Regions from separate parts of the Blautia intestinihominis genome, predicted to be linked through region 1. Evidence: riboswitches for the same ligand, from Rfam matches in the RefSeq annotation. Region 1 holds a riboswitch; each other region holds the start of a gene.

What was found. Region 1 has a riboswitch for cyclic di-GMP ahead of WMO75_RS03080 (response regulator). Riboswitches for the same ligand answer to the same signal wherever they lie in the genome.
Positions count from the first base shown of each region.
Region 2: it holds a riboswitch for cyclic di-GMP, as region 1 does, so the genes downstream of both, WMO75_RS04220 (hypothetical protein) here and WMO75_RS03080 (response regulator) in region 1, are expected to answer to the same signal.
Region 3: it holds a riboswitch for cyclic di-GMP, as region 1 does, so the genes downstream of both, WMO75_RS13150 (ABC transporter substrate-binding protein) here and WMO75_RS03080 (response regulator) in region 1, are expected to answer to the same signal.

Region 1 is NZ_JBBMEI010000005.1:77,110-87,459, reverse strand. It holds gene WMO75_RS03080 (response regulator) at 1-1,613, opposite strand, end outside; cyclic di-GMP riboswitch class I at 1,842-1,932, opposite strand; gene WMO75_RS03075 (hypothetical protein) at 1,924-2,184, opposite strand; gene WMO75_RS03070 (DUF4956 domain-containing protein) at 2,241-2,912, opposite strand; gene WMO75_RS03065 (polyphosphate polymerase domain-containing protein) at 2,909-3,658, opposite strand; gene WMO75_RS03060 (CotH kinase family protein) at 3,648-5,426, opposite strand; gene pelG (exopolysaccharide Pel transporter PelG) at 5,413-6,882, opposite strand; gene pelF (GT4 family glycosyltransferase PelF) at 6,863-8,287, opposite strand; gene WMO75_RS03045 (DUF2194 domain-containing protein) at 8,327-10,171, opposite strand; gene WMO75_RS03040 (hypothetical protein) at 10,159-10,350, opposite strand, start outside.
Region 2 is NZ_JBBMEI010000008.1:50,950-61,299, forward strand. It holds gene WMO75_RS04200 (TerD family protein) at 1-47, shown strand, start outside; gene WMO75_RS04205 (cation-translocating P-type ATPase) at 144-2,813, shown strand; gene WMO75_RS04210 (AIM24 family protein) at 2,864-3,568, opposite strand; gene WMO75_RS04215 (TerD family protein) at 3,584-4,387, opposite strand; cyclic di-GMP riboswitch class I at 4,562-4,638, shown strand; gene WMO75_RS04220 (hypothetical protein) at 4,745-5,086, shown strand; gene pflB (formate C-acetyltransferase) at 5,374-7,629, shown strand; gene pflA (pyruvate formate-lyase-activating protein) at 7,632-8,369, shown strand; gene WMO75_RS04235 (GntR family transcriptional regulator) at 8,644-9,288, opposite strand; gene garR (2-hydroxy-3-oxopropionate reductase) at 9,654-10,350, shown strand, end outside.
Region 3 is NZ_JBBMEI010000045.1:14,362-24,711, reverse strand. It holds gene WMO75_RS13155 (AAA family ATPase) at 1-1,546, shown strand, start outside; partial or broken gene WMO75_RS19980 (MATE family efflux transporter) at 1,513-2,073, opposite strand; cyclic di-GMP riboswitch class I at 2,167-2,242, shown strand; gene WMO75_RS13150 (ABC transporter substrate-binding protein) at 2,342-4,186, shown strand; gene WMO75_RS13145 (ATP-binding protein) at 4,333-6,498, shown strand; gene WMO75_RS13140 (substrate-binding periplasmic protein) at 6,544-7,359, shown strand; gene WMO75_RS13135 (ATP-binding protein) at 7,343-9,505, shown strand; gene WMO75_RS13130 (hypothetical protein) at 9,558-9,755, shown strand; gene WMO75_RS13125 (response regulator) at 9,841-10,350, shown strand, end outside.

The sequences.
Region 1 (10,350 bases):
TCTGCTTTCTTCTCCTGTGTCACATCCATGGATGCCAGCAATACCTTTACCAGCTTTCCATTCTCCCATTCCAGAGGAATATAAGAAGCGATTTTATAAATCTTTTCATCCAGGCTGCAGTACTCAAACTTATAAATATCATTTTCACTTTTCAGATTCTTCCGGATATTTTCCGGTGCTGTCAGGATATTCATAGTCTCCAATGGTTCCAGTGTCTTATATTTTTCAAGAACCTGTATCTGAAAATCATGATAGAATCCCAAAGGTTTATATATCATCTGTCCATTCAGGTTGTAGAATTCATATCTGTCATTTTCCAGATCACAGACAACAAAACGGTCAACCAGACGCACAATGCTCTGGATCAGCTGCTCCATGGAAGCATTGTCCGCTGCCATTTGCAGATGCCGTGCGCTCTCCACCTTTGCCTCTGTAATATCCCGCAGGAAAATCATGGCATATTCTGAATCCTCTATCTCTCCACGTATGATCACATTACGGACCCATCGTTCTTCACCATTCAGAGTGATGCGGCACTCCAAAGCCAGTTCTGTTTCCAGACCCTTCAGCTTTTCTGCAACATAACCACGATTGTAAAAAGCGGATACCGCCTTCTTATCTATTTCCACGACATAGGAATCCACAAAATGCCGGATCAGTTCATCCCATGTATGACTCTGTTCAAAGACCGTCATCAGGGACGGTTCAACCTTAAAGGTATCAAAAGTATTCGCTTCCAGATTCACATAATACTCGCACAGATCTGCTTTCGTGAATGCTCTATGGAAAGCAGCAGATTTTTGTGCCTGCATGGCCTCTTTTTTCTCTGCATCAATATTAATAAAAATCCCGGCAATCCTGCTGGCAGAACCATCCAGCCGGCGTATCACTTCTGCCGATGCCCGAAACCACTGGTATTGATTATCCTTCATTCTCATACGATACTCTACCTGGTATTTTATCTGGTTCGTCTTATCCTTAATTGCCGCCTGAAGCTGCACCATTACTCTTTCTTTATCCTGTGGATGCAGAAGGTCTGACCAGGATTCCAGTTTATTCGGAAAGTCCAGAGTGTCATGATAGCCAAGCATTTTTCGGAATTCATGACTCCAGTTTGCATTCACAATCTCACTGTTTTCGTCACAGTCAAAATACCAGAAGCCGGAATAGATAGCCTCATTGAGCAGTGCCAAATTTACATGATCCCAGTTGACCTGTACGGACATAACCCAGATCTGTCTGCCTGCTTCATCTGTCGCATCCTCTTTATAAAGCCGTACATTATTCACGGTACCGTCCGCAGTAAGGATCTGTGCTTCCCCTGCTCCGTGAAGCTGCGAAAAACGGTCTCGATTCATTATATCTTCCCCATTATAAAAGAAGTTTTTCAATGAGCCTTTTGTCTGTTTCATGAAAGTATCGAATGTATATCCTGTACTATGCAACAGCAGATTATTCACAGACAAAATAGACAGGTTTTGGTCATAAGATCCTGTCATTATACCTACCCCGCCATTATTTTCCAGTGTTTTCTGTACGGCCTGTAACATGGCCTGTGTCTGCCCCGTTACATTCTCACCTAATGAATATATTTTGTCTTCATAATTTTTCATTTTATAAAAATCCTCTCTCCGTCTTATGCCTTCTTCATCCTGCTTTTATCTGTATACAGAGAACCTGTCCCTGCCAGTTTTCTTACCCATTTGGGCATACAAAAAAGAACACATGCCAAAATATGCCAGTGTCCCTACTACATTTCTTCAAAATCACACATCCGTATAGTATAAAAGTTATCGAAATCTCTTCCGTTTTCACATCTTTTCTATATATGATATGAAAACAGTGGCAACCGGCTGACCTGGTCAAACTTTTTGACTTTAGCCCCTTCTGGCTTTGCGTCCCTGCCTTTCAGCAGGTTTGCCTTTAAATAATTTCTATTTTTATCAAAAACAAAATACCATAAAGTTTTTCATACGTCAATATTGCTGGATAGAAAATCTGTGTATTTTGCGTATGCCAGCCTGCATTGTCAGTTATCGATCGGCTCGCCAAACCACTCACCATAAAATTATTTATTACAATTTCACTGGCTGCAAGATGTGGAACCTTTACACCATCTCCTTTTCCACAAAATAAGAGCCTTGCCGAAGCAAGGCTCTTACTAAGCGTTTTTCTTCGATTCAAAGAATCTATTCGGCTTGTGATTACCGCATAAATCAACCAGTTATAATCTTTTCATTTTATCCGTGATACTCTCCATTATACTGGATCAATGTAATATCTTCTACATTTGTGATCTTCCGGATCCTCTCTGTGAAATCGAGATCATTCTGCCGACAGAATACCTCAACTGCCATCTCTGTTTTCTCCCCACGCATCGTCTTTGACTTTATGAAATATTTCATTTTTCCAAAGTTGCGGATAATTTCATCACCTGCCTCATCTCCCTGATAATGAATCACTGCGATATAGATCCTGCCCTTCTGCTGCTTATGATAGAACAAAAAGATCATTGCGATCATTACAACTGCCGCGATCAGAGCCAGCACATACATTCCTGCTCCGGTTGTGATTCCTGTAGTGATCGCCCAGAAAAGATATAGCAGATCCATCGGATCTTTCACCGCTGTACGGAAACGAACGATAGACAACGCTCCGACCATACCAAGTGAGATCACAATGTTCGTACTGATCGCCAGAGTAACCATACAGGTAAGAAGCGTCATTCCGACCAAAGTAACCGCAAAGCTTCTGGAAAAGATTACCCCTACATAAAATTTGCTGTAAACCATATAGATCACCGCTCCAAGAAGCAATGCAATGATCAGCGAAATTGCCATCTTCGGTGCATTAAAGCTGTCAAATACGCCGGATTCCAGCACCGACTTCTTAATCATATCTTGTATACTCATAATAGTTTTCTCTCCTGTGTTTCATTCCAATATTCAAACCCATGCAAATACTGCGATTTTTCATAACAGAGTACATATTTTGATACTGCTGTGAATTCTTGTGCATTTGGTGGAAGCAAGTCACGCACGATCTGTGGAAGCATCTCTGTGAATTTCACTTCCATAACCAGTTTCCCCGGTTCAAGCACCGGAAGTGTCGGAAGGGACGGATCAAAGATGTCATAACTTCCGACCGCAGCCCTCACATCACTGTCAAATGTAATCCTGACTGTCCCCTCATCCATGATCCACGGTACACGGTCATAGTCAACGATCGTGCGTGGACGCATGAGATTGCTGACACATTCCACATAAAATTCTCTGCACAATGAATACGGACTGCTTAACAAAAATTTATAATCTCCATCAAGGATCTTATAGAATTCTTCCTTTGTCAGCGGAGCACTTTCTTTATAAATATAACTTCCGAATTTCTTCTTCCGCTCCAGCTTGATCGAACGGTCACTACAATCATAAATACGGATCCTGTATTTTTTTCGCATCAGGACACCAGATTCCTTTTCCGCATAAGCGCTGTTGAAATAATCTTCAAAATAGAGGCTGCGGATCATATAACCATTTCCCTTTGCATTTGGATCCTTTTTCAGCAAATGCTTCATCCTCAGCTCCAGCAATTCTTTCTCACTGGTACTGATCAGATATTTCCATTCATTACGGAAGCGTTCTTTTGATAAATCATTCCTCATAAATATCTTCCTCAACATTTTGGCCGCCTGTAATGTAGAAACATTTCATACCATAATTCTTTCCAGCGTCTGTTACATAATAATCAAAAGCATCCTGCGTCTGTCCAGATGTATTTGTCGCACGGATACGCACAAAATACTGACCATCTGCCGGAACTGTAGTCTCCGCTTCCGGAATTTGAATATTATCCTGACGAAATACAATCTCATTAAACTTATAATCTTTTGCCAGTTCAACTGTGTAAGTGATCGTCTCTGCATCAAAGTCATACGATGCGTCCCAGTTGAACTTCAAAATATTTCCCTCGATCACCGGTTTTCCGATATAAAACGGCATTGGCTTTTCCAGGCTCTCCTTATAAAGTTTATAATTTTGTTCTACCTCTGAAGGGATTGCCGATGCAATTGTTTCATACTTCGCTTCAGTCAACGGTGCATACATCTGGTCCGGCATCTGATTTAAATACTTCTGAGTAACTGTACGATATTCCTCTATCATACTACTGATCCGATCCACACTGAGATAGGATCTCAGATCCTGGATCGCCGCGTCAAGTTCCTCACGGAAATCCTCGGACTGCAGACATCTTTGAAAAAGAACATTTCCCCAGTAATTGCTGACTCCACATTCCCAACTTTCCTGATCGAAACGATTCTGAATGTTGTATTCGGTTCTCATGAAAGAGCCGTCATTATCCCACGCAATCAGATACCATGTGTCCGAATTCTGTGGACTATATAAATATGTATTACGATTCTGTGTATCTACATTTCCGGTCAGTATCTGATACGCCATCCAGTACGTCAGATTTTCTCTGTCAAAATATTGATCCAGGATATCCGCAATCGGTTGAGAAATATCATTCAGATCTGTCAGCATTTGAATCAGTTTCGTATGATCTGAATTTCCTTTGATCTCCAGGAGCTTTTCAAAGGCTTTCTGGTCATAGGTCGGATCGTCTTCTTTTTTTATTACATCTTCATAGCGGAAAAACTCAAACGAATTAATTTTGTACAACTGTCCTTTCGAATCCATTCCATGGTTCTTCATTCCTGTCTTGTTCAGCTGTTCCACCTGTGTGTACAATCCATAGTCCTGGAATTCTGAGCTGTCCCCCTCGGTAAGATCTCTTACATATAAATGTACGAACTGAGTTCTAAGAGACATCAGCTGCGGTATCCCTTTCAGAAGATCGTAGGACAGCTTATTACGGAAACGCATTCCCTCTGTCTGATGTTTATTCAGATTGATTGTGCGCTGTCCACGCCAGGTTCCTTTGTTCTTCTTCAGCTCAATCTTGTAGTTTTTCTGTGCATTACGGCTTGATGTCTGTCCTCTGATCTGCACAGTAGCATTCGGCACATTTTCACCATATCCAACCTCCCCTCTCTGCGGACCTGACTCATCACCAACCTGAAGAAGCGCCGCTGTCTGGTAACGGTCTACTCCCATCTTGTCATAATCATAGGCCGAATAACTGTTGATCTCCTTCCAGGTGTGATCCGTTCCCTCTGAAGAATTTCCGCGGGAAACGGTGAGATACATCGTCACAACACTCGTCTCGTCATCATTTTCATAGAGACTATCCTTATCCCTGAGGTGAACGTCGTTGATATCCTGTGTCTCTGCCTTTTTTATCTCTTCCTGTTGTTCTGTCTGTTTCTTTGAAGTATCCCCTGTGTTCTCCGGGGTGGTACATCCCGTCAGGCAACAGGACATTCCTAATAAAAGGGCACATCCCAACGCAAGTAATTTATATTTTTTCAAGCTTATCTCCCCTCTCTATTTTCTCTTCCAAAAAGCATCCAAGCCGTGTGAAGAAACCTGTTTTATCCTCTGCTACGATCGGCTGTACACTCAAAATATAATACGGTAGTTTTTTTATAAAATATCCAAGACGCAGTGTACAGATCAAAAAGAACACTGCACTTCCCAGTAAAAATCCAAACCCATAATACACCTGTGGGAAGAATAAAGACACACAGGTAAATGTCGTCGTACACGCGGCGAACATTCCTGTTGCAAATAATGCTCCTTTGTAATCTGTAAAATAAAGTAAGATCAACATCATTGTGTTAGCAATTGCATAGAGTCCATAGCCGACACAGAGTGTACGGAAATATCCTTCCATAAGATCATTAAATCCAAGCGGAAGATATGTCAGAAGCAGCTGTCCGATCGAAATCGCCAGTGCCGTTGTAAGTAGCTGCTTTAACGCCGTATATTTCAGCTCCATGTTTAAAACCTTTCTCATCTCATTTCCCGCCTGCAGGATATCCTTGATTTCTCCCTTGTCATTAAACAAACTATAATAATTCCGATATTTCGGATAGAAATTCACTTCCACAGATACAACGAAATTAACGGTTGTAATAAGAATCGTCAAATAGGCGATCATCGCAGGTACATCATGATACGGTGCACCATAAAATAATCCCTGAACATGTACACGGATCGGTCCGCACCACATGATAACAAGATGTGCAAATAGTCCGATGTTCGTGAACAAGCCTGTAAACGCAAGCGGAAGGAACTGATCCACCCAGCGTAAAAAGAAAAATGCACTGATCTCTCTCTGCGGAAAATAACGGTACAACAGCGTCACATCCCAAAGCAGCATGATTCCATAACCGATCGTAACTGCGATCATCAACGCCTCTACATGTGGAATCCCAATCAGGATCAATAGGAATCCGACCAACAATGATACCGCTACCGCTGTAATAAATGAAATAAGAATCCCTTTGTAATCCTTGATCGCTGTCAGATAACTCATCGCATTCCAGGTGACGATCAATTCTCCGAAAAACTCCAGGCACAAAAACTGATCGATCAGATTGATTCCTGAAAACAGAAGAAAAATCCCATACATGATTCCGCCGACTAAAAGCAGGATCGCTGTTGAACCCCAGAAAGAAGAAAGCACCGCCTCGTGGCGTTCTTCATACAGCATATCCGCAATATATCTCGTCACGACCATAGAGAAGAAACTGGTCACGGTCAACGAAGCGAGAAGTGTGTAAGTAATCATACAGTTCAGAAGTTCCCGGTTATGTCTCGTCGCACCGGTATGATCGCAGATAAAAGCGATTCCTACCAACAGCACGATACCGAGCAGCATCGGACCTGTACAGATCACTCCTGCATACCCATACGCTTTTGCCGTCGCTGCAAGTCCGCGCTTCTGGAATAATTTTTTTAACTCAAATCCGATTCCGGCCATCTGCCTCTTCCACCTCCTGATACATCTTCCGGTACTTTTCAATCATTTCTTCTTTTCGATAATATGCTTTCACTCGTTTCTGTGCATTCTTCCCCATGCGGAGTCTCCGAGTTCTGGAAGCGCACATCTGATCCATTGCCTGCGCGAGCCCCTCTCGATACATCGGTGGAACACAATATCCTGCTGTTCCGTATCGATCCTCCTCATTACCATTCAGAAGCTCCCTGCAGCATCCTACATCTGTAGTCACACAAGGCCGCCTTGCAGCAAATGATTCTAAAACAGACAGCGGCTGTCCTTCCGATATACTCGTCAAAATTGTAAAATCCAGCTTCTCCATATAAGAGATGATATCCACTCGTCCTGTAAAGATCACATTTTCCAGATGAAGCTGATCGACCAGCGCATAACACTCCTGCGCATACTCCTCATCATCGACGCCTCCCATAATGTGGAGACGTACATGCTCTCTTGTCGTGCAAAGCTCATAAAACGCATAGATCATCGTCTTGATATCCTTGATCGGTGCCAGACGCACGATCGCACCGATGTCAACCCATCCGTCTTCCTCTTTCAATGGAATAGGGGAAAGCCTTTCATAGTTGATTCCGTTCTCAACGACACGACATTTCTCCTTGTCACATCCCATCTGGATCTGTGCATGCATGGCATTGGTAAATAATGCTGAGACTAGAAACGCTCTCGTATAAATAATATCCGACAGCATATAGAAGAAAGAAATCCACTGCTTTTTAAATGCCGGCTGTACCCATTTTGCACGAATGATCTCTTCTTCACGCTCTCTTGTGTATATTCCATGCTCTGTCAGCAGCACTTTCTTCTTATAAGCATACCCGCCTAGGCATGCAAGAAGTCCGCCATATCCTGTACAGATTGCATGATAGACATCTGCCTTGGGCACTTCACTTCCCATTAGATAAAGGACCGGAAGCAGCATAGAACGCATTGTGTGAAATGCATCCGCAAACGGAGTATATGGATAATCTTTTATACAGCACTCCGTCAATATATTCAGGAATTCCTCACTTCTTAAAAAAGACATAGGATTCAGCTTCTGGTCATGATAGAGCCGAAACAAGATTTCCCAATTCGGGCGTCTACACAGCATCAGCTCTTTCAGGCTGTTCGTCTCTTCCTCTGTAAAGGCATGAAGCATTTTTCCTGAATCCTTCAGCCGCAAGGCGTCATCCAGAAAGACCTCGTGAACTTCTACAACATTTTTCGGAAGCTCGTAGACAAATTTCCCTTTATCCTTCGCATTTGCCCCAATCACCCACAGAACAAACTCATGCTCTTTCATTTCATTGATATACTGGTGCATCCAGGTGGATACACCTCCAAATATGTAGGGATAACACCCCTCCAATATGAGACAGATTCTCACAATTAACTCCTTATCTGTCGCGTGTTACCGCTTTGTATTTCAATCTTCTAATTTCTCAATAGTTACTGTTGGTTCCTTTGCCTGAAGCAGATAGAGATTTCCTGTCAGATGTGTAAGTTTTCCTCCCGAAACTTCACCCGGTGTTCCTTCATTGATCCTCACCATAAAATATGCTTCATCATAGAAGTTTTTAAGCTTCAATTCTATAGACTGCTCTGTCACTGTCTTTGTAAATGTAACCGCTCCATAACGCTGAATCGCACCGGATAGTTCCGAACCGGTGAGTTGTCTCAAGGACGGTGCCGAATCCACCAGCCAGTCCATATATTCAGCGAGGTTGCTCTTCATCTTTTCCCAGCCAAGCGCTGCACCGCGGTCTTCGTCCAGAAGATCATCCGGATGAATAAAATGACTGTTCACAAAATGCATATTTAATTCCGACAGTGCCGCCATCTTCATATAATCATCGATAATTGCACCGGAGATGATACGCGGCTGTTCTACAATCCCATCCTTTGCAACTTCAAATTCCTGCACATACGCAAACTCACCGGTGAAATAATTACTGGCGATCGTCCGGATCTCCGGGAAATCTTTCGCGAGCATCTCTCTTCCTTCTGCTGACAATACATTGGACGGCGGTACATAGACTGACATTGATACACTGGGAAATGTATCCTCTCCAAAATGGATCAATTCTTTTACAGCCTTTTTCATGGCCGCCTCATTTTTCCATGTATCATACGGAAGCACGTCACCATAATCCACATTTGAAAGACTCAACGGCTGATGATTGTATCCATGATACCCGAGTTCTCCACCTTGATGAAGCAGCATATTTCCAAAATACTGAAAACGTCTGGTATCCTTCTGTTTCTTAATCGTTCCATCCGTCGCATCCTCATAATTTTCAATAATCACACCGGTATAGCGAATGTTGTGATCGGATGCAAGCTCCTGCATATCCGGCCACCACACATCCATATAGAAATCACTAATGCTCATTCCATAGTCCCGCTTCACATAAGTAGCATCTCCCTCCGGAACCGGTGATGGAAAGTCATCCAGATAAAATGCTGATCCATTGATCACCGGATAAACCCCCACATCAGTAAGGAGACTGTAGGAAGCCGCATAGAATCCACGCACCGCTTTCTCATACAGTCCAAAGTTGTCTACTACAAACTTCCCTTTTCCATATTGGTTCTCCCAGATCAGCGGCGCTCCCTTTTCATCTCTGATTCTCGCATATACCTGTGCTTTTTCGCTCAACTCGACCGCCCAGGCAGCATCATACGGATCTGTGATCGTATAAGCCTGTCCCCCGCCAAGCATAAATTCCGGTTCAAAATAAATACTGTCTACAAGTGTATTGTCATATCCGGAAGAAATGATTCCAAGCTTCTGCTCAATCACTGATGAATACACTGTTTTCTGAAGTGTCAGGGCAAAAAGTACATTCCCACCTTCTGACACCCAATCACACAGTTCCATAAGATTCTCTTTCAACGGACTTACATCACTCAGTAATACAACAACCGTTTCATAAGCATGATAATCTGGAATAGAGGATGCACTCTGCAGGTCTACCACATCTGTTCCAACCTTCATATCTTTAAAAATTTGTTGAAACTGCTCCCATGCAGCCACACTCGCCTCATCTTCACTGTTACGAAGTACCAGACAGGTCTTCGGCAGTGATTTCGCAGCCATCTGTTCCGTAACCACTTCTTCCTGACTGAGATATGCGACTTTTCTGTCTTTTTCAGTATATTGAATTCCACTTCGTTCAGCAAAAAGGACGACCGCGATCATCAGAAATACACCCAGGATCACCAACATACTTTTAAACGGAAATGTTTTCAATGATTTTAATCCAGCCAAAAAGCCAATACCTCCTTACTCTTAGACGACAGATAGATCTGCTCCTCTTTCATCTGTCTTAAACACTGCTGCAACTCCGCTCCCTTTTTTCGTTCTGCCAGATACCGGATCTTCAAAATCCAGAACTCCTCTTTCCGATGCCATTTCTGATCCATCAGCCCTAGAATCTCTTTCGCCTG
Region 2 (10,350 bases), on a different contig from region 1:
GTACAAAGGACACATCGATCGGCGATCTTTGCAGACGGTATGTATGATGATGTGAAGAGTTTGGGAAGAGAAACTTTTGCAGTTTCTCTTCCTGCTTCATTATCAGAATATATAAATTTATTTATAAGAGAGGAATTCACCAAATGAGTGAAAAACAAAACAAAGCAGTTCTGGATAAGGGATTGCTGGACAGGAAAGCTCTTGAACAGGGCTTGACGGAGGAGCAGGCGGCGCAGAGCAAACAGCAGTATGGAACCAACGCACTTGCCAAGAAAGAAACAGAGTCACTCTGGTCTATGTTCATCGGTGCTTTTGACGATATCTGGATCAAGGTTCTCTGTCTTGCACTGGTGCTTAAGGTTGTGCTTGCGATCCTTGGCGTGATCGTTCCGGCACTGGGCGGCGACAATGACGTTATTGAGATCATCAGTATCATACTTGCAATTGCACTTGCAACAGGATTCAGTACCTTATCTGAATACAGAAATACATCAAGAAGTGAGGCTTTGCAGGAAGAATACAACAAAACCTATGCAAAAGTATTCAGAAACGGCAAACTTGTCAAAGTGCTGACAAGTGACATCGTCAAAGGTGATACGATTCTGATCCAGGCAGGTGATAAAGTCCCGGTTGACGGACTTGTTTTCAAAGGCAATGTGAAAGTATCTCAGGCAGCTCTGAACGGAGAATCCCGTGATGAGTCCAAGTCCGCAGCAGATACTATGGAAGAAGCAGAATCTACAGATTATTCTTCTGCACATAAAGTATTTATGGGATCAGTCGTTACCAGCGGCGAGGCATATATGGTAGCAACCGTGATCGGTGATGCATCCGAACTTGGTAAGATCAACAAAGCCCTTACCGATGAAAACGAGGAAGAAGAGCGTAAAGATACTTCCAGCCTCAAACTTGAAGTTGTTGCCGGTGGGATCGGTAAACTTGGTGTTTCCGCAGCAGCAATCGCAGGTGTCCTGCAGGTTGTTCTTTCTATCATGCGTGCAGATGAAGCAATCACGCCAGTATTTGTGATCCTTCTGATCGCAGAGGCTGTTATGCTGATGGCCTCCATCGTTATCATGGCAGTACCGGAAGGTCTTCCGATGATGAACAGCCTGGTTCAGTCCATGAACACAGAATCTATGTATAAGAAAAACATCCTTGTAAGCCATAAGGCAGCTTTTTCTGATTCTGCTTACATGAACCTTCTGTTCAGTGATAAGACAGGAACCATTACCGAGGGAAATCTTTCACTGGTAGAGTTTGTCCTTGGAGACGGAAGAATCGTTGACCATGTCTCACATAATGATTTTCTGGAAGCGATCACTCTGAATAACCTTGCAAAAATCTCTGAAGGTAAAGCGATCGGAAGTAACAACATGGACCGTGCACTTCTGACCTATGCTATTTCGAAGGGTGCTCCGGATAAAGTTGATGCGTCCAAAGTAAAAGAGATCAGCGGATTTGATTCCGAGAAGAAATGTGCAACCGTAGAACTGAATGATGGCACTGTTTACTGGAAAGGTGCAACAGAGAACATCATCAATGACGTGACACATTATATGACAGAAGATGGCAGCATCGCAGAATTTACATCTGCAGAGAAAGCCAAAGTGGAAGAGCAGATGGTCGCACAGGCGAAGAGAACTATGAAACTTCTCTCCGTAGTGAAGATCATCGGTTCCCAGAAGATCCTTCTTGCAGTCCTTTCTCTGCGAGATAACGTAAGAAAAGATGCGATCGAAACAGTTGAAGTCCTGAACCGTGCCGGAATCCAGGTAGTCATGGTTACCGGTGATGCCGAAGAGACCGCCGTTGCGATCGCAAAAGAAGCCGGAATCCTCAAAGATGAAAAGACAGAAGTTGTTCTTACTCATGATGAACTGGAACAGCTTTCTGATGATGAGCTTAAGAAAAAACTTCCGAATCTTCGTGTTGTCAGCCGTGCGAAACCTCTGGACAAGAAACGCCTTGTCACAGTTGCACAGCAGCTTGATGATGTCTGTGGTATGACCGGAGACGGTGTCAATGATGCACCTGCTTTGAAACAGGCGGATATCGGATTTGCAATGGGAGATGGAACCGCAGTTGCACAGGAAGCAGGCGATGTTGTCATCCTGAATAACAGTTTGACTTCTATCAAAGACTGTGTACTGAACAGTAGAACGATGGCAAAATCCGTCGGCAAATTCCTGATCTTCCAGTTAACTGTAAATATCAGTACCCTGTTGATGAACATTCTGGCACCGATCCTTGGCTGGACAGAGCCATTCTCTATCGTACAGATCCTGTGGATCAACCTGATCATGGATACACTGGCAGCTATGGCATTCGGCGGTGAGCCGATCCTGAACCGTTACATGAACGAGCAGCCGGCAAAGAGAAGCGACAATATCCTGACAGGATATATCAAATCTGCAATTGGTGTAAGTTCGATATTTATCACTCTGGGATCTATCCTGATTCTGGAAAATGTCGGCGGAATCACAACAGCAGTTATGCCGGCAGGATGTTCAAATCCGGATCTGTATGAGAAGACCTTTATGTTTGCATTCTTTATTTATGCGATTATCTTTAACAGTCTGAATACCAGATCTGAGAGATTTAACCTGTTTGAGCATATTGGAGAAAATAAGAGATTTATCCTTGTAATGGGTGCGATCTTTGTTCTTCAGACAGTCCTGATCCAGATCGGTGGAGAAGTCTTCAGCACAACTCCTCTGACACTGAAAGCACTGCTTGTTTCCATGGTTCTTGGAGTACTGATCATCCCTGTGGATATGGTACGAAAAGCGATCATGAGATCTAACAAATAAAAAGAGCTGATTTTGAAATATCCCCTGCTAAAGTGGCAGGGGATATTTTTTTAATCGATTGCAACGCGGATACCGCCGCTGCGTTCAGAAGGCTGAATGATAACAGTTACCGGAATTCCGCCATGCCATTCAAAGGAATAAGATTCGCCAGAAGCCTGTCCGATAAAGGTTTTCCAGTTGACATCTGTTGTGATGCGCGGGTCGCAGGCACCATTGCCCATCCAGCAGATCACAGCATCCGGATCGACAGAGATCGTATTGTGGGACTGTACATTGCTGAGTGCGATCGGGTTTCCGTCAGTGATGACCGCCACATAAGCTTCGCTTCCAGTTCCGGTAAGTGTGGTGGTAGCAAGACCTTTCTGGGACAAAACGCCGACACCGATGAAGCGGACGCTGTATTTGCAGTCCTGTGTAAATGCAAGCAGGTTTTCGGATTCGACAGAGATCGTTTCGCCCGGTTCCAGTTTATAGACCAGAACATGCTGTGCGCTTTCTGCGTAATAGGTTTCGGATGGACCGTTCATGGTGACTTTGGTAAGAGGAATGTTTTCACCGGTGACGCGGCGCATCAGGGAGCCGAGTGCTGCCTGGGCGAGACTTTTCTGCGGTCCGAGAAGGACTTTTTCGAAGCGGTAATTAGTGTTGCCGCTGCAGTCGCCTGCGATAAAAGCACCGGTCTTGGTGAAGATAACGTCGTTGCCTGTAGTAGTGACTTTGAGTGTCAGTTCGTTTATGGTTTCAAATTTGATCATAAGAGTATCCTCCCGTTAGTTTGTCTCAACGCCGTATAACTGGCAGAGCCCCGCCAGATCTCTGGCGACACCGTTTCCGATGGCGTTGAATTTCCATTCTGTATTATGTAAGTAAATCTCTCCGAGCATCATGGATGTGACATTGTCATAATAATCGGTCAGCATGAAACTGTAGATCTCCTGACCGGAATCCGGATCGAGAAGCCGGATATAGGCATCTTTGACCATGCTGAAATTTAGGTGCCGCTCCAGTGCCTCGTTGATCGTAAGGACAAAAACGATCTTCCGTATAGAAGTATTCAGTTTGAAAAAATCAATATCCGCATATTCACGGTCTGCCCTGGAGCCGTTTACATGCAGGGCAACACTTCCGTCGGGGCTCAGTGTCTGTCCGTAAAAAACAAACCAGTCATCGCCGGGAACCTTGCCTGAAGCATCCAGAAGATAAGCGGATAAATCGATATCACACTGAGGGTTAGAGACGTTCCAGCCAAGTGCAACACGCACCTTTGGAAACTGCCCGACTGTGCCGATACGGACTTTCTGGCCCTTCTGTATGACGTTACGAAGGACCGGGATATCGTGTTTCTGCGGAGCAGAGGATACCGAAGATACTGTCGGAGTTACAGGTGCTGGTTCTGGATGTCGATAAGCCTGCGTTCTTTTGGGATTTTCCTGTACATGGCCAGATAAAGTTTTCTTCAAATTTACAGAAAGAATATTTCCCCTGTGCAGAGCAGGCTGGATCTTTCGCTGGTTAAGTGTAAGAACGTTCCCGGCGGTATATGCCGATTCGATCTTTGTGGGAATTTGAAACATAGTTTACCTCCCCGTATTTTATTGATACTACATTGTTCACTGTTCTAATCATACCATGTTACACCATGAATTAAAATAAATCAGGTTAACATTTACTTTAACATTTACATTGATTTTTACTTATTTGGATCAAAACCCTTGAAAAAATGCAGAATTTACGTTACCATGAACTTAACTTCATAAAGGCAAAGCTGTGGTAACGCAGTGACGCAAAGCTATAGGGGCCGAGAACGAGCCAGCCAGTTGCAAGAACAGAGAATCCATCTGCTGTCTTGCTTTTTTTATGTAAAAAGCGAAGTCAGCAGTCGGGATTCGGTCAAATTTAATCAAATCAACGGCATACAGAAGGAGAGTGTAATGGCTCGAAAATACACAAAAGAAGAATTAAAAGAAAGACTTCAGCGTTCCATATATAAAGTAGTAGCAGAAGAAGGCATCGAAGGCGTTACCGTCCGTAAAGTATCAAAGGGATGCGGGCTTTCCGACCCGTATATTTATCAGTGTTACAAGGATCTGTTCGATCTGATGGATCCGGAGGTGATCGTGTCCAACATCATCGACAGCACCGTATCTGTAGCAGTCAAAATGCATCTTGGATATATGGACAAGACAGCTCTCAAGGCACGAACGATCTACAAAACAGTATTTGCATTATTGTTCCAGCTTCTGCATATTGATGTGTGGAACGGGGGAATATAAAAGCAGCGAGAGGCTGCTTTTTTGTACTTTTCCGGGTACATTTTTTGGACGTAAAAAAGTACAAAACCACAACATGTTGATAAAAAATATCAAGACACAGCTACAAATTGTATTAAATTAAAAGCATGCGCTAATCGATTGACAACGGCGTATTCCATAGTGTACACTAGCGGCGTGAACAAGGGAGTGTTCACTTGAAACTAATAAGATTCCGGTCTTATTTTTCTTTTGCAAGAAAAGTTAGACGGGACATACGCGGAATAAATCATATATTAGAGAGGTGCAAAATGAAAAACTTTTCACAGTGGGAAGGTTTCAAAGGAAACCGTTGGAAAGAAAAAATCGACGTCCGTAACTTTATCTCGATGAACTACACACCATATGACGGAGACGCTTCCTTCCTGGAAGAACCAACAGAAGCAACAAATAAACTGTGGGGAAAACTTCAGGAACTGCAGAAAGAAGAACGTGCCAAAGGCGGAGTTCTGGATATGGAAACAGAGGTTGTTACATCTCTGACAGCATATGGCCCGGGATACATCGACGAAGATCTTAAAGATCTTGAAACAGTTGTTGGTCTTCAGACTGACAAACCGCTGAAACGTGCATTTATGCCATACGGTGGAATCAAAATGGCAGAGCAGGCATGCGAAACTTACGGATACAAAGTAAGCGACAAGATCAAAGACGTATTCCACAACTATGAATTCAAAACACACAACCAGGGTGTATTTGATATCTACACACCAGAGATGAAATTAGCCCGTCACAGCAAGATCCTGACAGGTCTTCCGGATACTTACGGACGTGGACGTATCGTTGGTGACTACAGACGAGTTGCTCTGTATGGTATCGATGCTCTGATCGAAGGAAAACAGAAAGACTTCGCAGCATGCGACCGTCAGGGTATGAGACGTTATGACTTCCAGCTTCGTGAAGAGATCGCTGATCAGATCCGTGCTCTCAAAGGCATGAAGGTTATGGCTGAAGCATACGGATTTGATATTTCCGAGCCGGCTAAGAATGCAAGAGAAGCATTCCAGTGGCTGTACTTTGGATATCTGGCAGCAATCAAGACTCAGAACGGTGCTGCAATGAGTGTTGGACGTATTTCCACATTCCTTGATGTTTATATTGAAAGAGACCTTGAGAACGGAACTCTTACAGAGAAAGAAGCTCAGGAGCTTGTTGACCACATGGTAATGAAATTCCGTATGGTTAAATTTGCCCGTATTCCTTCTTACAACCAGCTGTTCTCCGGTGACCCGGTATGGGCAACTCTGGAAGTTGCAGGTATGGGACAGGACGGACGTTCCATGGTAACAAAGAACGACTTCCGTTTCCTGCATACACTGGAAAACATGGGACCGGCTCCGGAACCGAACCTTACAGTTCTGTATTCTTCAAGACTGCCTGAAAACTTCAAAAAATATACAGCTGACATCTCTGTACTGACAAGTTCTGTTCAGTATGAGAACGATGATGTTATGCGTCCGGTATGGGGTGATGACTACAGCATCTGCTGCTGTGTATCCGCTACTGAGACAGGTAAGGAAATGCAGTTCTTCGGAGCTCGTGCAAACCTTGCAAAATGCCTTCTTTACGCTATCAACGGTGGTGTTGATGAGAAGACAAAACAGCAGGTAGGACCGAACTATCAGCCGATTACTTCTGAGTATCTTGATTATGACGAAGTAGTTGCTAAATATGACAAGATGATGGACTGGCTGGCTCATCTGTATGTTGGAACACTGAACATGATCCACTACATGCATGACAAATACTACTATGAAGCAGCAGAGATGGCTCTGATCGATACAAAGGTTGACCGTTCTTTCGCAACTGGTATCGCAGGATTCTCTCACGTAGTAGACTCCCTGTCCGCTATCAAATATGCAAAAGTTAAAGCTGTTCGTGATGAAGACGGAATCACAACAGACTTCATCGTAGAAGGTGACTTCCCACGTTATGGTAACGATGATGACAGAGCAGATGAGATCGCAACAACACTGCTTTCTACATTCCTTGAGAAACTGAAACACATCCATACCTATCGTGATTCCAAACCTACTACTTCCATTCTTACCATTACATCCAACGTTGTTTATGGTAAAGCTACAGGATCTCTTCCGGATGGAAGAAAAGCAGGCGAACCGCTGGCACCTGGTGCCAACCCGTCCTATGGAGCAGAGCAGAACGGACTTCTTGCATCCCTCAACTCTGTTGCAAAACTGGACTATGAAGATGCTCTTGATGGTATCTCCAATACTCAGACCATCAACCCGGATGCTCTGGGACATACAGAAGAAGAACGTACAGAGAACCTTGTTCGTGTGCTTGACGGATACTTTGATCAGGGTGCTCATCACCTCAATGTTAACGTATTCGGTAAAGAAAAACTGATTGATGCTATGGAACATCCGGAAAAAGAAGAGTATGCAAACTTCACAATCCGTGTATCCGGATATGCCGTTAAATTCATCGACCTTACAAGAGAGCAGCAGCTGGATGTTATTGCCAGAACCTGCCACGACAGAATGTAATAATGAGTGAAGAAATCAAAGGATATGTCCATTCTCTGGAAAGCTTCGGATCAGTAGACGGACCGGGCGTCAGATATGTGATATTCCTGAGTGGATGTGCAATGCGCTGCCAGTTCTGCCATAATCCGGACACCTGGAAAATGGGAGAGGGGCAGCAGTACACCCCGTCTCAGCTTCTGAAACAGGCTCTTCGCTATAAGAATTACTGGGGTAACAAAGGCGGGATCACTGTGAGTGGAGGAGAACCTCTTCTTCAGATTGATTTCCTGATTGAATTTTTCCGTCAGGCAAAGGCCGCAGGAGTTCATACGACTCTTGATACCAGTGCCAATCCTTACACAGAAAAGGAACCTTTTTATTCCAAATGGCTGGAGCTTATGAAGTATACTGATCTTGTTCTTCTGGACATCAAGCAGATTGACGAAGAAGAACATATCAAGCTTACAGGACAGTCCAACAAAAATATTCTGGCAATGGCACGGAAATTGTCAGATATGGGAAAACCGATGTGGATCCGCCACGTACTGGTTCCGGGAGGCAGCGATAAAGATGAGTATCTCCACAGGCTTGCAGATTTTATCCATACTTTAAAAACAGTGGAGAGAGTCGAAGTGCTTCCGTACCATACACTTGGTGTATTTAAGTGGGAACAGCTAGGAATTCCTTATCCGCTGGAAGGTGTCAGACCACCTTCGAAGGAACGGATCGACAACGCCAGAGAAATTCTGGGAGCGATATAAACCGGTCAGAAGACTGGAAAAGAAAAAGATCTCAATGCCAGTTATGGCAGAGAGACATCAGACTGTAGATAAAGTCCATGGCAAATGCTGTGGACTTTTCTTTATGCATTCAGACATGTTCAAAACTTGAAAAATTTTCTTTTTTAATAATCATCGGGCATCGGTTTTGCATGATATATATTTTTCGATGCTGGAAGTTGCTATAAATATTTTTGTGACCGACATTAATGTCGGTCACAATGTTGAAACTTGAGAGGTGAAAAACTCAAAAAAATCATAAATCCTCAAGGTTGATTCCCTTCGGCCGTTCCATATGAGCAATTGTGATTTCATAGATATGTTCAGAATCACCGGTTTCCAGAGCATTCAGTATCGCCATATGTTCATTATAAGTATTTTCCATTCGTCCCTTATGAGAGAGAGAAAGTCTGGCGAGTGCTTTCATGCGGTACATAAAGGTGGAAAATATGGAAGAAAACTGTTCATTTTCAAGGTAAGTAATAATCTTGGTATGGAATTGAAAATCATATTCGCAGAATTCATCAATGGAATGGGTGGTATCCATGATCTCTTTCATATCGTCCATGATCATATGAAGTTCTTTGAACAATCTTCGTGCTTTTCGGCACTCAAAATCCTTACAGATCTGAATCGTGCAGTAGCTTTCCAATGCAGAGCGGACCTGAAAAGTTTCGTTGACATCCTGTTTGGTAAGCTGATGCAGCATAAATCCCTTGTTTGGGATAATATCAATATAGCCTTCCTGTGCCAGTCGATGGATCGCATCTCGAAATGGAGTTCGTGAGATGCCGATTTCTTTTGATAATTTTGTCTCAGAGTATATCTCGTGATAGGAAAGCTGATTTTCCAGAATTAACTTCTGAAGGTGCTTATAAGCCTGTTCATTTAAAGGTATCATACAAAAACTCCTTAAAAATCTAAAAATTTTCTGCAAAAAACGTGTATTTTTCTTGAAAATATCATACCTCAATCTAAAAAACAGGTCAATATAAAATAGAAAAAAGCCCTCAAAAATGCATTAAATTGTCAAAAATATAACAAAATAGAAACACGAAATTGGATAGTTTATACAAAAACAAAGGGTTAAAAATGTTGAAAAAGGAGAAAGAAAATTAGAGTATTGACCGGTATACCGGTATACGATATAATGAAGCCACAAACAAAGAAAACGAACAGAAAACAAAAGCAGTAAAAGATGAAACAGGATATCCAAAGCAACCAGAATAATTACAAATTTCAACAGATCAAAAAGGAGAATGCAAAATGAAAACAGGATTTATCGGACTTGGAATCATGGGAAGACCAATGGCAAAGAACTTATTAAAAGCAGGTAAAGAACTTCTTGTATCAGACCTCAACAAAGAAGCAGTAGCAGATGCAGTAAATGCAGGTGCACAGGAAGCGACTTATGCAGAGATCGGTGCACAGTGCGACAGAATCATCATCATGGTTCCGAGCGGCGCAATCTCAAAATCCATTCTGTTTGGAGAGAACGGAGTCGCATCTACTATTAAAGAAGGTGCAATCGTATGCGACATGAGTTCTGTAACCCCAGTTGAATCCAAAGAATGCTACGATGGACTTAAGGCAAAAGGAGTTGGTTTTCTGGATGCACCGGTATCTGGCGGAGAGCCTGGAGCAGTGAACGGAACACTGGCAATCATGGCAGGTGGAGATGCAGAGGACTTCGAAGCAATGCAGGAATATTTTGACATCCTTGGTTCATCTGCACTTCTGATCGGTGAATCTGGAAGCGGAAGCGTAACCAAACTGGCAAATCAGGTTATTGTAAACAACACGATCGCAGTTGTTTCTGAAGCATTTGTTCTTGCAGCCAAAGCAGGAGCTGATCCGAAGAAAGTATATGAGGCAATCCGTGGCGGACTTGCAGGAAGTGCAGTTCTGGATGCCAAGATCCCGATGATCATTGAGCGTAATTTCAAACCGGGCGGACCGATCA
Region 3 (10,350 bases), on a different contig from region 1:
AAGTCTGAATATGTCCATGATGCAGACGTTTTTTGAAATTGGCTGTGATAAGACGTTGTTTGATGGATTAAAAATCTCAGAAGAAAAAGAACTGTGTCAGGAATACATGGGTCAGTTTCCTGTGATTTCTGTTAGTCTCAAAGGAGTAGAGGGACAGAATTTTCAGGAAGCACTGGCGGCAATGAAATGGATCATAGGGCAGGAAGCCTTACGTTTCCGTTTCCTTCTTGACAGCAGCAGGTTGTCTGCTGAGGATAAAGAGATATACCGCCAGCTTATAGAAGTAGGGAAGGGCGAAAGTGGCCTTTTTATCATGTCGAATGATACATTAGGTGCAAGCCTGAAGATTCTGTCCGATCTGCTTTGCCGGCATTATGGTAAAGGTGTGATTCTTCTTATTGATGAATATGATGTTCCACTGGATAAAGCCTTTCAATATGGATACTATGACCAGATGGTATCTCTTCTTCGTATAGTATTTGGAAATGTTTTAAAAACAAATTCAAGTCTGTACTTTGCGGTGCTGACAGGATGTCTCAGAATTTCAAAAGAGAGTATTTTTACAGGATTGAATAATCTGAAAACCCTTACGATTACAAATGCACAGTTTGATGAGTACTTTGGTTTCACAGACAAAGAAGTCAGGGAAATGCTGTCATATTATGAGCTGGAAGAACACTATGAAACGATGAAAGAATGGTATGATGGATATCGATTTGGAAAGACAGATGTCTATTGCCCCTGGGATGCAATTAATTTCTGTGATGATCTTCGGGCAGATGATGAGGCATATCCGCAAAATTACTGGTCAAATACCAGTGGTAATGCAATTGTGCATCGTCTGCTTAACAAAGCAGACAGCGTTACAAAGAATGAGATTGAAAATCTGATTGCAGGAAATGAAATCATAAAAGAAATACATCAGGAACTGACCTACAGTGAACTGGATCAGTCGGTGGAAAACTTATGGAGTGTACTGTTTACTACAGGTTATCTGACTCAGAGAGGCCGTGTAGACGGAAGAAAATATCGTTTGGCGATTCCTAACAGGGAAATTCGGGAATTATTTATAACTCAGATCCGGGAATGGTTTCGGCAGACTTCCAGAAATGATACAGGAACCCTGGAAACTTTCTGTCAGGCATTTCCTCAGAAAAATGCTGCAAAAATCGAAGAACTTCTGAATGAATATCTCTGGCATACAATCAGTATTCGTGATATATCCGGCAGAGAGAAAAAGGAGAATTTTTATCACGGGATACTTCAGGGGCTTCTCAGATATAAAGAAAACTGGCTGATAAAATCCAATGCAGAATCTGGAGAAGGCTACAGTGACATCCTTATTGAGATTCCGGAAAGCCGGACAGGAATTATTATAGAGATAAAATATGCAGAAGGTGCAGCATTTGATTTATCCTGCCACAAGGCGGTTGAGCAGATCAGAGAAAAACATTATGATGCCATACTTCTTGAGGATGGTATGGAAAATATCATAAAATATGGAATTGCCTTTTATAAAAAGAGATGTAAAGTGTTATTAGTGTGATAATTAATAAGGTGCCTGTCTTTGGGAAAACCAGAGGCAGGCATCTTTATTAAAAGTAAATCCGATTGTCTTTTTTGAAAAAATACTTCCAGTGCATATAGCCGGATAGGATCCGGGTCAGTATTTCTGCTGCCGGAACGGCGAGCCAGACACCTGTGATTCCCAGAAAATAAGGAAATGACACAAGACAGATGACCAGGAAAAAGAGTGACCGCAAAAATACGAAAACCGGTTGATGCGAGCTGAAAGGTTTCCGGATCTTTGGTGAATACGGATACAATGGGTCCGGAACCAAGGACAGATAAGATCACCATAACAATGGATGAAAGGAAGGTAAATCTCATAATAATATTATATGTATTTCTGAGACGATCTCTCTGCTGTACACCGTACTGGAAACCAATTACAGGACTGACCCTGATAGAAAGTCCCATATAAAAAGCGTTGAACAGAAACTGCCCGTACAAAAGGATTGTGATGGCGGCGACTCCGGATGCACCGGCCAGCCGGATCAGGATAATGTTGAAGTTAAAACGGTAATGTTTTTCTTGTGCATAGGGGAGCGCTAGAGTATAATAAAATCAGTTTTTGCGGCATAAGTTAACAAACTATAATTTAAATAAGGAAATCGGCAAACCAGATGAAAGTCTGGGACGCAAAGCTACAGGGCCTGTAAAATGGCAGCCAGTTGCATAAAATGAGGTGCACTGTCTGTTTGACAGTGCTTTTTTACGGAGTTATTTCACAGACGTAACAATAATGATTTTATCAGGAAAGAATGAGGAAAATAAAAGTATGAAAAAGGCAAAACGTTGTCTGACAGCAGTGGTGTCAGGTGTGCTTGTAGCAACTGCTGTCTTGTCTGGATGTGGACAGTCAAAGAAAGAAGTATCTAAAAACGATGATCATCTTACCGTTTATCTGTGGGAAAATCGTTTGATGAAAAATATTGCACCCTATGTCCATGAACAGTTCCCAGATCAGGATATTGAATTTATTATTGGTAACAATGATACCGATTTATACAGTTATTTTAAAGAACATGATGAATTACCGGATATCATAACAGTACGTCGATTTTCTGGAACAGATGCACAGGACTTACAGCCTTATCTTATGGATTTTGCTTCTTATGATGTTGTTTCCAAGTATTATTCCTATGCGGTGCAATATTATAAGAATGCGGAGGATGAAATCCAGTGGCTGCCAATCTGTGGTATTCCGCAGACGATCATTGCCAACAAAACACTGTTTGATCAGTATGGAATTAAGATTCCAAAAAATTATGAGGAATATGTACAGGCTTGTCAGCAGTTTTATGATAATGGCATAAAACCGTATTCCATGGATCTTGGGGAAGACTGGTCTAATAATGAAATCATCCAGGCGGCGGCAATCGGTGAGTTTACAAGCCTGGATGGTATTGAATGGCGAAACGGTGCAGAGACTGCAGCTGATGAAGTGAAGTTTGATGATACATTATGGAAACGTATTTTTTCAGAAACCAGTCAGTTTCTTAAGGATTCGCACTTTGGTAAAGAAGATATCAATATTGACGTCGATACAGGAATCCAGATGTTTGTCGAGGGAAAATCAGCAATGTTTCATGGACATCCGACGGTTATGCAGCAGCTACAGAAACAGATGGATGCGGAGCTGATCCGTATTCCTTACTTTTCACAGACAGCGGATGAATCCTATGTGTACATGACTCCGTCCTTAAACATTGCATTTAACAAAAACCTGGAAAAAGACCGGGAGAAACTGGATACTGCGCTGGATGTGCTGGATTGTATGATTTCAGAAGAGGGGCAAAAGCTGATTGCGGATGGAAGCGGTGTTATTTCATTGAATACAGATGTTCCAACCATGATGCAGGATGTGCCTGGACTGGAAGATGAAATTAATAATAATGCTGTTTATATCCGATATTCCGCCCAAAAATCATTTGATGCAAGTCTTGAGGCTGTTCACGGATTACTGTCAGGGGAAATGGATGAAACACAGGCTTATGCTACTTTTCGCAGTGTAATGAATCGTAAAGATCCAGAAGAAAAAGCAATCGTGAATTTTGAAAATGAATATTCCATTTCACTGAACGATAGAAATGGCCGTGATGCAGCATCTTCCATTTTAACTATGATCAGAGAAGAAAATGATGCACAGCTGGCTCTGGCACCATATTATTATTTCACTTCTTCTATGTACAAAGGAGAATGCACCAATAGCCGGGTTGGCATGATGACAGCGAAGAGTTCAGATACAGCATTATATTTTACAAAAATTAATGGTAAACAGGTTTGTGAACTCGTAGAAAATTATCTCGCCGAAGCTGATGAGAATTTTTATGTAACCAATAAATACGAATTACCAATTGCATCCGGTATGAAAATGATCGTCAATCAAGCGGAAAGTGGATTTTCGTTAAAGGACTTGACAGTTAATGATAAGAAAATAGACAAAGAAAAGGAATACTCTATTCTTCTTACAGACACCACAATGTCTGTTTTGAAAAAAATAAATCCGAAATGTGAGATTGAGCAGCTTAAAGATACAACATTATCAAGTGCATGGATCGAAGCAATGTCAAAAGGACAGCAGCCGTCAGCACCGGAAGACTATATAGAGGTTGAACAGTAAAAGTGGGGATAGAACAAACGGTAAATAAAAGAAAAAAAATAACAAGGCTGTTGCTTATACTACTTATTATTCTTTTAAGTTTAGCAGGAACAAAGTATCTGGTAAGCGAGTCTAGCAAGTATATCAGCGAAAATGGAAAAAGCAGTATGGGAGCTGTTGTTGAACAGATACAGCAGACCTATGATCTTCAAGTGAGTGGATACTACAACCAGCTGCAGTTGGTTGAGGAATTTTTACTTCATGAGAGGGAGCTGTCTCTTGAAACGGATGTGAACAAAAGTTTCTTTGAAGCATGGGAAAAAGAATCGGAAAGTACACTTATATTCCTTCAGGAAAATGGTCAGGCAATATCAGCAGGTGGAACAAAAATGCGGATTGATATGCCAAGTAAACTTCTGCTGGACTTAAAGAACGGATACAATATTGGAAAACTGGTGCGTCTTGATTATGATCAGAAGAAAAAAGAAGGTTATCTGGTTGCGATTCCATGTCAGGAATACACTATCAATGGAGAAACTTATACGGCAATTGGAACTGTGTATGATCATTCGAAACTGGATTCCATGTTAAAACTGAAAGGTTATCATGGGAAAGCATATTTGTTCATGCTGGATCATGACGGAAATATTACGTATACGAACCAGAGTGGAGATAAATACCTGCGTAATTATTCTTTGTTAAAACATTTAAAAGGGGAACAGGCTATTACAGAAGAAGAGGCTGATTTGTTCAAAAAGAAGTTTGATAACAGAGAATCCGGAGTTGTATTTTTGGGAAAACAGAATCCCTATTATCTGGGGTATTGCCCGATAGAAAGCAACAACACCATTTTGGTATGCATTGTGGCAAGGGGAGTTGTTGACAATGTGCTGACGGATTACCAGAAAACGGTGTTGTTTACAACAATACTCATGGCAGGTTTTATACTTTTGCTTTTTGCCGGATTATTCTACAGTATTTCTAGACTTAGTCTTGCAGATCAAAAAGCAGAATATGAAAAAAGAAATAATGAACTTCATTTACAAACAATGAAGGAAATGGAAGTAGTCAATCAAAAACTGAAAAAGGCAAAGAACGTTGCAACAGAGGCTTTACAGACAGCTGAAAATGCAAATAAGGCGAAAACGGATTTCCTGTCTAATATGTCACATGATATCCGTACACCTATGAATGCAATCATTGGTATTACGTCTTTGATCAGACATGATGCAGGTAATAAAGCAAAAGTTATAGAGTATGCAGATAAAATAGATATTTCATCACAGCATCTGTTAGGAATCATTAATGATGTTTTGGATATGAGTAAGATTGAGGCAGGAAAAACAGTCTTCAAGTATTCTGACTTTTCTATTCTGGATTTTATGCAGGAACTTGACACTATATTTCATTCTCAAATATATGAAAAGCAGCAGACCCTTACAATCATAAAAGAAAATATTCAGCATGAGTGGGTGAATGGGGATCAGATTCACCTGATGCAGATTTTCAGCAACCTGCTTTCCAATGCAGTGAAGTATACCCAGGAAGGTGGGAAAATTCAGTTCTTTGTAGAAGAATGTGAGACAAAGTCATCTGTCTATGCAAAGTACCGCTTTTTAGTCAGTGACAATGGTATGGGAATGTCGGCAGATTTCAAGGATACAATTTTTGATGCGTTTACCCGTGCGGAAAGTTCCCTTACAAACAAAATACAGGGAACCGGACTTGGAATGGCGATTGCTAAGAACCTGGTTGAGGCAATGGGAGGTACCATTGACGTGGACAGTGAATTAGGACAGGGAAGCTGTTTTGAGGTTCTCCTGGATCTGAAAATTGCAGAGGATGGAACGGCTGCTCTGGCGGCACAAGAAGAAACGGATGAGCAGGATGGTAATATCCTTCAAGGAATGAGATTCCTGTGTGCAGAGGATAATGAGCTGAACGCAGAGATCCTGACGGAACTGTTAAAGATTGAAGGTGCGGAATGTACCATCTGTGAAAATGGCGAAGAGATTTTGAGAGCATTTGAACAGTCTGCTCCAGGTGATTATGACATGATTCTAATGGATGTGCAGATGCCTGTTATGAATGGCTATGAGGCAACGAAGGCAATCCGCAGAAGTTCCCATAAACTGGCAAAGACGATTCCGATTATTGCCATGACTGCCAATGCATTTTCAGAAGACATTCAGCATTCCCTTGCGGCTGGCATGAATGCACATGTTTCAAAACCGGTTGAGATGAAGGTGCTGGAAAAGACGATCAGAAGCATAAAATCTGGTGGGGGGGGGTACCGAACCGCAGGTCACTGTACAGTGACAAATGGAAAGTAACCGGACATAGAAGAATCAAAAAGGATAGTTAGGGATAGAAGGAAAATGAAAGGAAAAAGAGTGATTGCAGGCATTCTGCTTGCGGGAATTTTAGCAGTCACCCTGGCAGGGTGTAAAAACACAGATAACACGAAAGAAGAAACCGAAAAGCCAGTCATTACGCTTGGCAGTGACAACTATCCACCATACAATTATCTGAATGAGGATGGTGTACCGACGGGAATCGATGTAGAACTGGCTACAGAAGCTTTCAAAAGAATGGGATATCAGGTGGACGTTGTCCAGATCAACTGGGAGAAGAAAAAAGAATTGGTGGAGAGTGGAGAGATTGACTGTATCATGGGCTGTTTTTCCATGGAAGGGCGTCTTGATGATTACCGTTGGGCAGGACCATACATAGCAAGCCGCCAGGTGGTCGCTGTAAATGAGAACAGTAATATCTATAAACTGAGTGACCTGGAGGGTAAGAACCTGGCTGTTCAGTCCACAACCAAACCGGAAGGCATCTTTCTGAACCGGACGGATGAGAGAATCCCAAAGCTGGGCAATCTGATCAGCCTGGGACACAGGGAGCTGATTTATACATTTCTGGGAAAAGGATATGTAGATGCAGTTGCAGCACATGAGGAATCTATTGTTCAGTATATGAAGGATTATGATGCAAGCTTCCGTATTCTGGAAGAGCCTCTGATGATCACCGGAATAGGTGTCGCTTTTGCAAAAGATGATGACAGAGGAATCTGTGAGCAGATGAGCCAGACATTGGAAGAAATGCGTCAGGATGGCACATCCCTGAAAATTATTGAAAAATATCTGGATGATCCCCAGAAGTATCTGGAGGTGGATGATTTTGGGTATTAAGAGAAAGAAAAGAGAAAAACGAATCCAGCTGTTCGGTGCTCTGATTGGAATCTGTGTGGCTGTAGTATCTCTGTGTTATTTCTTTCACGCAGAAAAAGCGGAAGCAGAGAAAAGAATGGTGGAGATTGTAAACTATGTGAAAGTGCAGTGCTCCACCTACACCCATTTTAATGAATCTTCGGAATCAAAAAGCCTCCTCCGTGCCATTGAAAGTGCCAGACAGATGAGTACAAATATTAAAATGGAAATAGAAAACGGAGGGCAGCTAAGTCGGGATTTCCTGAAAGAAAACCTGCAGACTCTATGGGTGGATGGTATCATTGTACTGGATGCAGAAGGAAAGACGGACTGTGAATACAGCACGGATGAGTCTCTGGCTAATGAGATTACGGAGTATCTGCAAAAAGAAATTATCATGGATTTTGCCGGATATGAAGAAAGAAGCTATTCGGAACGGTTTACCAGGGAAGATGGATCCTTTATTGACATTGCAGCCTGCGCCAGAAAAGATGCACCGGGTATCGTTGCAATCTATTATTACACATCTCCTGAATTTGCCAGAAACTATACGCTGACGATACAGGGGCTTTTAAATGGTTATAGTATCCAGAAAGATGGAACGATTATCGTTGCAGACGACGGAATCGTTGTTGCCAGCAATAATGAGAGCCTGTTGGGGCAGAATACGGCTGGCAACGAGGTTGTTCAGGCAATGAAAAAGCATACAGACAGTCAGCACATTTATCATCTCAAGAATGAAGGAACCGGATGTTATGGAATCATGCTGAAGCAGCGGGATTATTATATCTATGCGTATCTTCCGGATACGGAAGTGTTTCATAACCTTCCATTAAGTGTAGCAGGTGTTATTTTTCTTTATTTTCTGATATTCAGTATATTTTTGTTCTGGGGTCACAGAACCAATCAGGCACATCAGAAACAGGAGCAGGAAAAAGATGAAAAATATAAAGCAGAACTTCTGACAGCAGCAAAAAAGGCAGAAGCCGCCAATGAGGCAAAAACAGAGTTTCTTCAGCGGATGAGCCATGATATCAGGACTCCGATTAATGGAATCTACGGTTTGATCAATATGGCAGACCATTATGCAGATGATATGGAGAAGCAGAAGGAATACAGAACAAAGGTTAAAGCGGCAGCCAATTTGTTGCTGGAACTGGTAAATGATGTTCTGGACATGAGTAAGCTGGAGTCGGGTGAAGTTGTTCTGGAAGAGAGTCCATTTAATCTGAGCAAAATCTCTGAGGAAGTGCTTGTTGTAATTGAACAGATTGCTGCAGAACAGAATATCCGGATTGTATGGGAGAAAAAAGAAATCATACACCGTGATCTTATTGGAAGTCCGGGGTATGTAAAACGTGTGATGATGAATATCCTGTCCAATGCAGTGAAATATAACAGAGAAAATGGACATATTTATCTTAGTTGCATGGAAATCCCATCCGAACAGCCAGGAATGACGACAATGGAATTTATCTGCCGGGATACAGGAATCGGAATGACTGAGGAGTTCCAGAAACATATTTTTGAACCATTTGCACAGGAATATATGGGAAGCCGCACAAAGTTTGCCGGAACCGGACTGGGAATGGCCATTGCAAGGAAGCTGGTCGAGAAAATGGGTGGAACCATTACTTTTGAAAGTGAAAAAGGCGTAGGGACGACATTTGTGATCCGGGTTCCATTTAAAATAGATCCGGATGCGGATAAACGTGAAGAACAGAAGGATGTATCCGAAAAATCTATAAAGGGAGTGCATATTCTTCTGGCGGAAGATAATGAGCTGAATATGGAAATCGCCGAATTTGTGCTTCAGAATGAAGGTGCTGACGTGACAAAAGCCTGGGATGGTCAGGAAGCTGTTGAACTGTTCAGAAATAGTGAACCTGGTGAATTTGATGTCATTCTTATGGACATTATGATGCCGGTAATGAATGGTTATGAAGCTACAAAGATGATCAGGTCTCTAGACAGAGAGGATGCAAAGGAGGTACCGATCATTGCAATGACAGCAAATGCGTTCACGGAGGACAGAATAAGAGCAAAAGCAGCAGGGATGGATGAACATGTTGCTAAGCCAGTTGATGTGGAATTACTGATAAAAGTAATTCATAAATTGGTGAAATAATTGATACGACAGTGTCAAATAAGCGGTGAAATCTAGGCAGGAGGACTAAAATATGACAATGCGAGAGTGCTATGAAGCTATTGGAGGAAACTATGAAGCTGTCTTGGGACGCCTTCACAGCGAAGCACTGATTCGGAGATTTGCATTAAAGTTCCTTGAAGATCAGAGTTATATACAGTTAAAACAGGCATTGGAAAAAGTACCAGAAGCATATGAGATGACGATTGAAGGAATAAAGAAGGGACTATAGCATTAAGTGATGCAACATGACTTTCTGTCTTGGATCAAGTGCTTGGAACATCATAAAAAACGAGTGGATAAAGGTAATAAAAAATATGGATAAAAGACAAAAAATCCTGATTGTAGATGATTCAAAATTAAACAGGGACATATTGAAGGAGATTCTTGGAGATGCTTATAACTATCTGGAAGCCGAAAATGGTAATCAGGCAATCCAGATGATAGGAGAAAATATTGGAATTGATCTGATGCTTTTGGATATCAATATGCCACAGATGAATGGTTTTGAAGTCCTGGAAATAATGAAAAGAAGCCAGTGTATTGCTGAAACTCCTGTAATCATGATATCTTCTGAAGATGCTGTTGATACTATGCGTAAGGCATATGAGCTGGGAATCACAGATTATATCACACGACCGTTTGATTCTGTGATCGTAAAGAAAAGAGTTCAGAATACCTTGGGTCTCTATATGAACCAAAAGCATCTGATAAATGTGGTTTATGATCAGGTTTACGAAAAAGAAGAAAATAATAATATCATGATCCGGATTATGAGTAATATATTGGGATCCCGTAACAGCGAGAGCAGAGAACACATCCTGCAT